One region of the Paenibacillus sp. y28 genome, then DNA from elsewhere that is predicted to be linked to it. Evidence: riboswitches for the same ligand, from Rfam matches in the RefSeq annotation. Region 1 holds a riboswitch; the other holds the start of a gene.

Region 1 (4,840 bases):
AGACACTGGCCGCACGGATGGGAGCCTTGGCGAAGGAGCCGGATACATCAGTGAATACCTTTGGTGCTGCTGTAAACAATCCGGCTTCGCCGGAACAGATGCCGGAGCGGTACGATGTGCGCGAAGCCCTGGAGAAATGGCTGCAGGTAAAGGTTCATATCCCGCAGCGCGGCAATAAACGCAAAATGATCGGCATGGGCTGCGAGAACGCCAGGATGGCGCTTGCCGAGAGATTCCGCCTTCTGGAGCGTAATGAAGAGCGGACAGTGCAGGCTGCCAGCAATCTGGGACGCTATCTCGGAATCGGGCATGTCGGCCGAATTGAAGCCTTCGATAACTCGAACATCCAGGGGACCGATCCGGTGTCCGCGATGGTCGTATTCACTGACGGCAAGCCCGACCGCAAGGAATACCGCAAGTACAAAATCCGGTCCGTGCAAGGGCCAGATGATTATGAAACGATGCGCGAGGTGATCCGGCGCCGTTATGAACGGGTGCTGAAGGAGCAGCTGCCGTTGCCGGATTTGATTGTTGTCGATGGAGGGAAGGGACAAATGGCGGTGGCGGTGGACGTGCTGGAGAACGAGCTTGGCTTGTACATTCCCGTGTGCGGTCTTGTGAAGGACGCCAAGCATAGAACCGCCCAGCTGATGGCCGGAGAGCCAGCAGAGGTTGTGCCGCTGCCCAGGGATAGTCAGGAATTTTATTTGCTGCAGCGCATCCAGGAGGAGGTGCACCGCTTTGCGATTACGTTCCATCGCCAAACCCGCGCCAAATCCATGGTTACTTCGCAGCTCGATTCCATCCCGGGCATCGGAGAGAAACGGCGGAAGGTGCTGCTGAAGCACTTTGGTTCCATTAAAAAAATGCGGGAAGCCGCAATCGACGAGTTTCGTCAGCTTGGTATCGGCGACAAGCTGGCCCGCGAAATAAAGCAGGCCTTGAACGGGGAGACGGCCGGGCCTGCAGAGCAGGAAGCGGATGAGACGCATGAAGCAGCGGTTTCCTCGGCTCAAGAGGAATAAAAGAGGCAGTGGAAACGAATAAGGCACCCGTCATGTCCATTGAAGGTCATATGACGGGTGCCTTGTTTTTTACTTTTACTGTAATCCAGGGTCATCCGGTTTGCTTTGCCGGCTTTAGATTAGCTTTGCGGCTTCACCGGGAACGGAATGACCGGCGCAGGAACGCGCTCCGGCTGGCCGGGCTGCCCCGGCGGACGGCGCGGCGGGAACCTTCGGCGGATCATCGCCATTGCCAGCGCGAATAAAACAGGACTTACCATGTACAGCAAGCCGATCAGCACCATGGAGACGGTGCCGCTCATCAGCATCAGCGACAAGCCCATGAGGATGCAGTCCATTGCCGTATGGGCAAAAACCGCCGTCCAGAAGCCGAACTTCAGCATGGCGTAACCGAACAGAAGACCGAGCACCGTGACCTCGACAAACCGGGTATACCACGGATAAATCGGATAGGTTGTATGGCTTAACGCCCATATCATGCTTGGGACGAGCACAGCCAGGAAGTTGAAGCGAAGCAGCTTCTTAAAGAGCATAATTCCAAACAAACGGTATACGGCTTCCTCCGATATGCCTGCGACCCAGGCCATAAGCGGGAAGAGGGCGGGAACCAGCATATTTTGCATGGACATTGCCGCGTCATTAATCCCCCACACATGGAAGCGCTGCTCTCCGATAAACAGCAGCAGATTTTGCGCGCCAAGCACGATGAAGCAGACCAGATATCCGGTTGTCATGGATTTGACAATATAGCCCGCAAAGCCGTCCTCGTGCCAGCGCGGCCACATGTTGGTCCCGGCACGGCGCCAGAGCATGTCTCCGCCAAGCAGGGAGAAATACAGCTGCGCGCTCAACAGCGCAGTAATGGCAAGACTGAACAGGATGTTGAACACGAGCGCTTCATGCGGCTGGAACGGGCCGTCTGTAATTTTGTACACCGGGATCGTATTCAACGTATTGACCGTGTACATAAGGGCAAAAAAGGCTGTAAATATAATGCCTCGTTGAAAAGAAACACCGCGCGATCCCCGGGCTGTAAGCACAATGGCCGCAATCGTCATCACCAGCGACAGGGTCAAGCTGAACAAGGTCATGAGCCCGGCGAAGGCGTCCTGCATCGTCTGCCAGTCCTTATGCGCTGCGGGAGGCTGGAACGCCCGGTGATAGGCGGTGATCTCCGAGCCGCGAACCGTCACTTGATGCTCCAGCACGGCCTCGCCTATACGCCTGCCGATATCCCGGAATGTATAGCTTCCCTGGCTGCTTCGGTCCAGATCCAGGCCCGACATATCTACGCCGTGTCCGGCCAAATAATTCAAAGCGGCGGCCTCGCCCGCTTGTTTCTCCGGCGCCTCTGCACCGGATTGCTTCTCAAAGCCGATGACGCTTCCGCTCATCATATCCAAATCGACGGCATAGCGGAACGAGGACTCTTCGGGGGACGCGGCTTGGGCATCGCTCACCTCGACGCGCCAATATTCCGTCGGATATTTCTCGCCGTATATACGGGTATAGGCGTCGGCAAGGCCCTCCTTTTGCAAATATCCGTTAAACAGCTTATCCGTGTTGTAGCCGACCTCGGCTCGCAGCGCCCCGGCCTGCTCCTTGGAGCGTACGAATTCATACGCAAGCTCGATGGCCTTACTTTTGTCCACGGCGGGAATCATGGCCGGCTGCTGCTCGGACGGAGGTCTTCCCGACAAATAAGAAGATAAGAAGTTGATGACCAGGAATACGATAATCCCGACGATCGCCCAAGCCTTCAGGACGGGCGTAGACTGCGGATGTGGACGCATGGCTGTTCTCCTTTGCCGATTAGGTTGCCTTGAATGCTGCGCGCTTGCAATACCGAACCGCAGCGTCTCCCCTTCACGTTATCACAGTTAAAGCGCAGTTTCCAGCCAGCAGGGTTAAAAGGGTGAAAACGGGGATTCTTTTCTGCAAAGCGGGCCAATTAACCTGAATTTCGCCCAATTTCCTTAAATTTTGACTTTGAAGCTGCAGAGTGGCACGAGCTATAATCGATACAATTGAATTGAAAGCCGAGTTTCCGAATTTTCACTGGAAAACGGGGGAACCATTTAAATAAACAGGCTGATATATGAATGGCCGTTTATGGGGTGAATTTTGCTCGCTGCAGCAAATAGGGGAAACCTGATGGACCCGAACCCGACAGCTAACCTCGTAGGCTTATGTGTCATCAGGATACCTACCTCCGTCAACAGGCACTGGGTTTCCAGTGCTTTTTTTGTTATTTCAAAATGGATATCATCCCCGAATGGCCGGAGAGGAACGCGTGTACATCATGAAAAAAAAGAAACGCTGGCTGGAAATCAGTCCGCCGCGGCTGCTGGTTCTGGGGTTTGCCGTGATTATATTGGCCGGGACGCTGTTACTGGCCCTCCCCATCTCTTCGCGCACAGGCACCCCGACACCGCTGATTGACGCTTTCTTCACAGCGACTTCGGCAACCTGTGTCACCGGTCTTGTGGTAGTGGACACCGGCTCGCATTTTAATGTGTTCGGACAAGTTGTCATTATAAGCCTGATTCAGCTTGGCGGACTCGGCTTCATGACGATGGCTACTCTGGTTGCGCTGCTTCTTCGCAAAAAAATTTCGCTCCGGGAGCGGCTGATTTTGCAGGAGGCCATGAACCAGATTACGATGGAAGGCATTGTCAGGCTGATTCGCAAGGTGGTCATTTATTCTGTTTGTATCCAGGCGGCCGGTGCGGTCCTGTTTACGATTCGATGGTCGTTTGATTTTCCGTTGTGGCAGGCGCTTGGCCTGGGGGTGTTTCATGCCATTTCCTTTTTTAACAATGCCGGGTTTGATTTGTTCGGGGGGATTTATGAGCCTTTTACAGGCTTGACGAACTATGTGGGCGATCCGTTTGTCAATATCATCAGTATGGCCCTCATTGTGCTGGGCGGCATCGGCTTCATTGTCATCTCGGACGTGATCGAATTCCGTAAAACAAGGAGATTGTCCCTGCATTCCAAGGTTGTGCTCAGCACGACCGGCTTGCTCATTATGATTGGGGCGGCGGTCATTTTTGCTTTTGAATATACGAATAACCGGACCCTGGGGACGCTCAGCCTCGGCGAGAAGCTGTGGGCCGCCTTGTTCCAGTCGGTGTCCCCCCGTACAGCGGGGGCCAATACGGTTGATATCGCCGGGCTCAGACAGGCGACGCAATTTTTCACGATTATTCTTATGTTTATCGGAGCATCTCCGGGTTCTACAGGCGGCGGGATTAAAACCACGACGTTTACTACGCTGGTTGGGGCTGTACTCGCGATGATTCGCGGGAAGGAAGATATTGTGCTGTTCAGAAACCGTCTGGCCAAAGACCGGATCAACAAGGCGGTTACGCTGTCCATGTTTGCGCTGCTGCTTGTCGTCGGGGTGTCGATGATTCTGTCGACGACAGAGGATCATCATTTTCTGATGATTTTGTTCGAGGTTACGTCGGCCTTCGGCACGGTCGGCCTTTCGATGGGACTGACGCCGGATTTGACGCTGGTCGGCAAGCTGCTCATTTGCCTGATGATGTTTGTCGGACGGCTCGGTCCGCTGACGCTGGCTTATGCGCTGCAGCCGAAGGCGGAGAAGGAGCTTTACCGGTATCCGGAAGGCAGAATCATGATTGGCTAGCGGCAGAAGGCCGGGCCGATATATGAAGGTAACGATAATGAATCATGACAAGAGATCTGGAGAGGAAGTTGACGTAAGAGATGAAGGCAGGGCAATTCGCGGTTATCGGATTGGGAAGGTTCGGCTCCAGCTTGGCGAAGGAGCTGGTCCGTCTAGGCTT
Region 2 (4,840 bases), on a different contig from region 1:
GTCACGCTGTTTACAGGCTATATGTGGAAGCGTGCCGGAGAGGAGGCCGGCTTGTCCGGCGGGTGGTACCGGGCCTGGATGTTCCTGCTGCGGTACGTGGCGCCCATTTTAATCCTTCTGATTTTCTTATACTTTATGGGACTGCTTTCGTTTTAAACGTTTTATCTGCTTCTGTTGGAGGAACCATAACCATTATAAATTTTAATAATAAATGTGACTAGCAGAATGCCGTTTATGCGGGGCTGAGAAAATGCCATCGATAACGGCATTTCTTTCAATTCAACCTTTATTTTCAACGGGAAATGCCGTGGATTTCGGCTTCTAAAGGGCTTATAGCCCATCTCGGCCGTCATTGATTATTCTCTGTAGGGCAAGAAGTGATTTATTAAAATATGGTATAAATATCTCATGATCTCCCATGGTAATTCCATGTAAATTCTAAAAATGGGTTCCGCAGGTACTTTTCGTGTGCTACAATCAACCGCAGCGAGCTGACAGACTAAGGAGGTATGATACCACATGAAGAAGCAACGCTGGATGACGCTGTTGATGGCACTGCTGATGCTGTGGGGTGTTTCAGCAACCGCCGTCAATGCTGCCGCGCCTGCGACATTGCGTTACGGAGATTCCGGACCGGATGTGCCCGATTTGCAATACAGGCTGAAAACCCTGGGCTATTTCAACACGAATGTTACCTCGTTCTACGGCCCGGTAACATTCGAGGCCGTGAAGCAATTTCAATCCGATTACGGGTTAACCAACGACGGTGTCACAGGCCCAACGACCTGGAATATTCTCAAAAAGGTTTCCGTTAATCAGCATGAACTTGATTTGCTCGCCCGCATCATTTACGCTGAAGCCCGAGGAGAGTCGTATGAGGGTCAGGTAGCGGTAGGAGCCGTGGTAATGAACCGCTTGGCAGCCTTATCGTTCCCGAATACGATTCAGGGGATTATTGAACAGCCCGGCGCATTTACAGCCGTGGATGACGGCCAGTACCGCCTGAAGCCGGATGAAACCGCCTATCGCGCGGCATTGGATGCCGTAAGAGGCTACGATCCGTCCAAAGGGGCATTGTACTATTTCAATCCGAAAACCGCGACGTCGTCCTGGATATGGTCCCGTGAACAGATTGTGCAAATCGGCAACCATATTTTTGCCGTTTAACAACGGAAAGGCATGTAAAAAAGAGCGCTGCGGCGCTCTTTTTTTTCTGAAAGAAAGGGGCTGCTGGTTCTGGCAGGCATAGCTTTTGCAGCGAAGCAGCGCTCGGTCCGAACAGAGCTTCAGGGCAGCCGAGCTGTTAGATTCCATTGGCCTTTCGTCCTTCTTTTCCGCTTTTATCAAAATCAAGCAAATCGGGGATAATACCCGATAACGAAACAAAACAAACTTTTTTGTGCGTGAAATGAGCTCTGCATTCGCAAATTTGTATCCAAATGACGATTAACGCGGCTTTACGGATCCACCCGGCATCCCTTATGATTAGCTCTTGTAAACACCGGATTTTGAACAGAGCTGAATTTTCGTTATGAAAAACGGGGGAACCAACCGGCGGCGTCAAAGCCGCTAATGGGGTGAATCGGCCAATGCCGCAAGGCATGGTCGTAGGGCAGCCACAGCCCGAATCCGACAGCTAACCTCGTAAGCGTAAAGTGGGATATGAACACATGCGGGCAAGCATGCGGATCAATATCCGCATGTTTTTTTATTGCCGTTTATCTGGTGCGAAGAAAGCGGGGATGGCATTGCCATGGTTAACAAATTAAAACGATTCCTGATCGGCCGGCCGATGAAATCAACGGAGCTGGAGGGGGAAAAGCTCAGCAAGCTGAAGGCGCTCGCGGTGCTCTCCTCAGATGCCCTATCATCCGTCGCCTACGGGACAGAGCAGATTCTGATTGTGCTCATGGCGGCCGGATTTGCCGCGGTGTGGTATTCCATCCCCATCTCGATTGCCGTGCTGGGCCTGCTCACCATTCTGGTGCTGTCTTACCGGCAAACGATTTTCTCCTACCCCTCGGGCGGGGGAGCTTATATCGTAGCCAAGGACAATCTGGGCACCTCAACCGGGTTAATCGCCGGCGGCTCGCTCCTGGTAGATTATATTCTCACGGTAGCGGTCAGCTCTTCGGCCGGAACGGATGCGATTACCTCCGCGTTCCCCGAGCTGCACGACCACCGTGTGCTCATCGCGCTGGTGATGATCATGTTCTTGACCCTTATGAACCTGCGCGGGATCACAGAGTCGGCTTCTTTTCTGGCGATTCCGGTTTATTTGTTCGTCCTTTCGATTTTCGTGCTGATTATAAGCGGAACGATGAAATACGCGCTGGGCGGGGGACATGCGGAGGTGCCGGAGCTGGGGGCTGCAGTATCGAACATCAGCCTGTTTCTGCTGCTGAAGGCGTTCAGCTCCGGCTGCTCCGCTCTGACCGGCGTAGAGGCGGTATCGAACGCGATTCCGAACTTCAGGCAGCCCGCCGAGCGTAATGCAGCCAAGACCCTTCTGATGATGGGATTAATTCTTGGAATCATGTTTATCGGAATCAGCCTGCTGGCTTATTGGTACGGGATCACTCCGCAAATGAAGGAGACGGTCGTTTCTCAAATCGCTGAGGCGACCTTCGGACGAGGCCTTATCTATTACTGGATACAGGGCGTGACGGCGTTAATTTTATTTCTGGCCGCCAACACGGCTTACTCCGCGTTTCCGCTGCTGGCGTATATGCTGGCAAAGGATAAATTTATGCCGAATATGTTTATGGCCCGGGGGGACCGGCTCGGCTTCTCCAACGGCATTATTTTTCTTGGTGTGCTGTCCGCGCTGCTCGTGATCGTATTTGACGGGCATACGGAAAACCTGATTCCGCTCTATGCGGTGGGCGTGTTTATTCCGTTTACGTTGTCCCAGCTTGGTATGATGGTGCGTTGGCTGAAGCATAAACCGTCCGGCTGGATCGGGCGTTTTGCGGTGAATACGGTAGGGATGCTCACCACCTTGACCATTACGCTCATTTTTATTTTTACCAAGTTTAGTCAGGTGTGGATGGTGTTTATTTTCCTGCCGCTGGTCATCTTCCTATTTCACCGGATTCGCTCTCATTACCGCAACACGGCCGATCAGCTGCGAATCGATTTGGCGAAGGATAAGCCGGTCATTAAAGGCAGTACCATTGTAGTGCCGGTGGCCGGCATAACCCGTGTGGTGCTCCATTCCATCAGCTACGCGCGATCGCTCACGGACAATGTTGTGGCTGTTTATGTGGGCTTCGACGAGGAGGATATCCGCAAGATGGAGCAGCGCTGGGAGGAGTGGAACCCCGGTGTACGGCTCATTACCTTACGTTCCCGCTACCGCAGTATTCTGCGCCCGCTCTATAAGTTTATTGAAACGGTAGAGTGGAAAACAGCCGAAACGGATCATATTACAATTCTGATTCCGCAGTTTATTACCCGGTACTGGTGGCAAAATATTCTGCACAACCAGACGAGCTTGCTCATTCGGGCCTACTTGTTTGCTCATAAGGATATCGTTATCGCGACGGTGCCTTTTCATATGAATAAATAATGGCACGAAGGCGCAGAGGGAAACCAATCAGACTGCAGCCAGCTCGTCCGGCTGGTGAATGCGAAGCATAATTTCAACGGTGGTGCCTCGATTCACTTCACTGGAAATAGTCAGGGTGCCCTGATGGGCCTCAATAATCCGGTAGCAAACCATTAAACCAAGCCCGGTTCCTGCAGATTTCGTGGAAAAAAACGGCTCGCCGAGCCGGTTCAAATGCTCCTGAGGGATGCCGGGGCCGTTATCTTCAATACGAATACAGACATGGCCCCGGGGATGAGGCTCGAAGCTAATGCGGATGTCTCCGCCGCCGCTCATGGCCTCGATCGCATTTTTCAACAGATTCAGGAACACCTGCTTGATTTGATTCTCATCACAGACCACCTTCGGCACCTCGATTTCCCACTGGCTATGAATGGATACATTGTTCAAAATGGCTTGCGTGTCCACAAGGAGCAGTATGCCTCTCATAATGTGGCGAATGTCATGATCAGCCAGCTGCAGCAGCTGCTGGGGCTTGGAGAGAAGCATAAATTCGCTGACAATATAATTGATGCGATCCAGCTCGCTCATCATAATCTCGTAATACAGCTTGTTCCCATCTCCGCTTGAGCGCAGCATCTGGGTGAAGCCCTTTAAAGCGGTCAACGGATTGCGGATCTCATGCGCCACACCGGCTGCAAGCTGGCCGACAACCGACAGCTTCTCCGAACGCCGGATAAGCTCCTCCGATACCTTCCGTTCCGTTACATCGAGCAGGGTGCCCGAAATAGCCCGCTGGCCTTGGAAAACGATCGGCGCCATCTGAATTTCGAGGTGTACCAGGTCGCCATTGGCTTTATGGCCGGAATAATAGCGCCGCTGGCTGTGCTCGCCCTCGCTGCCGAGCAGGCGGAGCTCTTCGGAGAAGGCCGCGCGCTCCTCCGGGATAATCGAATGGAGCAGAGGCTGGCCAAGAAGCGCATTCCGGCTGGTGGCAAAAATATCGACCAGGCACTGATTGACGTAAATCAACCGGCCGTCCTGCTCCATAAATACGCCGACCTGCGAGCTTTCCACCAAGCTGCGGTATTTCCGATCAGCCTCATACAGCTCCTTTTGCGTTGCTTCATGCTCGTAAATACTGAGAAACAGCCGCAGCACCAGCAGATTCACGCCGATGACTGTACCAAGCAGAGAGGTCAGCTCATCGAGGGCAAACAGGATAAACATAAACAGCAGGGTAATGCCGAGATACGGGATGAACCGCCAGAGTGCGGAAACCCGCTGTTT

The links. A riboswitch is a leader RNA that binds a small molecule or an ion and turns the genes downstream of it on or off. The one in region 1 is predicted to bind cyclic di-AMP.
Region 2: another riboswitch for cyclic di-AMP. It lies ahead of WBG83_RS00855 (APC family permease); the one in region 1 lies ahead of WBG83_RS13185 (TrkH family potassium uptake protein).

What each region holds. Positions count from the first base shown of each region.
Region 1 is NZ_JBBBNV010000014.1:116,331-121,170, reverse strand. Features, by position in the region: gene uvrC (excinuclease ABC subunit UvrC) at 1-1,025, shown strand, start outside; gene WBG83_RS13190 (CPBP family intramembrane glutamic endopeptidase) at 1,145-2,818, opposite strand; cyclic di-AMP (ydaO/yuaA leader) riboswitch at 3,053-3,228, shown strand; gene WBG83_RS13185 (TrkH family potassium uptake protein) at 3,328-4,680, shown strand; gene WBG83_RS13180 (potassium channel family protein) at 4,761-4,840, shown strand, end outside.
Region 2 is NZ_JBBBNV010000001.1:197,198-202,037, reverse strand. Features, by position in the region: gene WBG83_RS00865 (sodium-dependent transporter) at 1-156, shown strand, start outside; gene sleB (spore cortex-lytic enzyme) at 520-1,167, shown strand; cyclic di-AMP (ydaO/yuaA leader) riboswitch at 1,507-1,665, shown strand; gene WBG83_RS00855 (APC family permease) at 1,754-3,571, shown strand; gene WBG83_RS00850 (ATP-binding protein) at 3,599-4,840, opposite strand, start outside.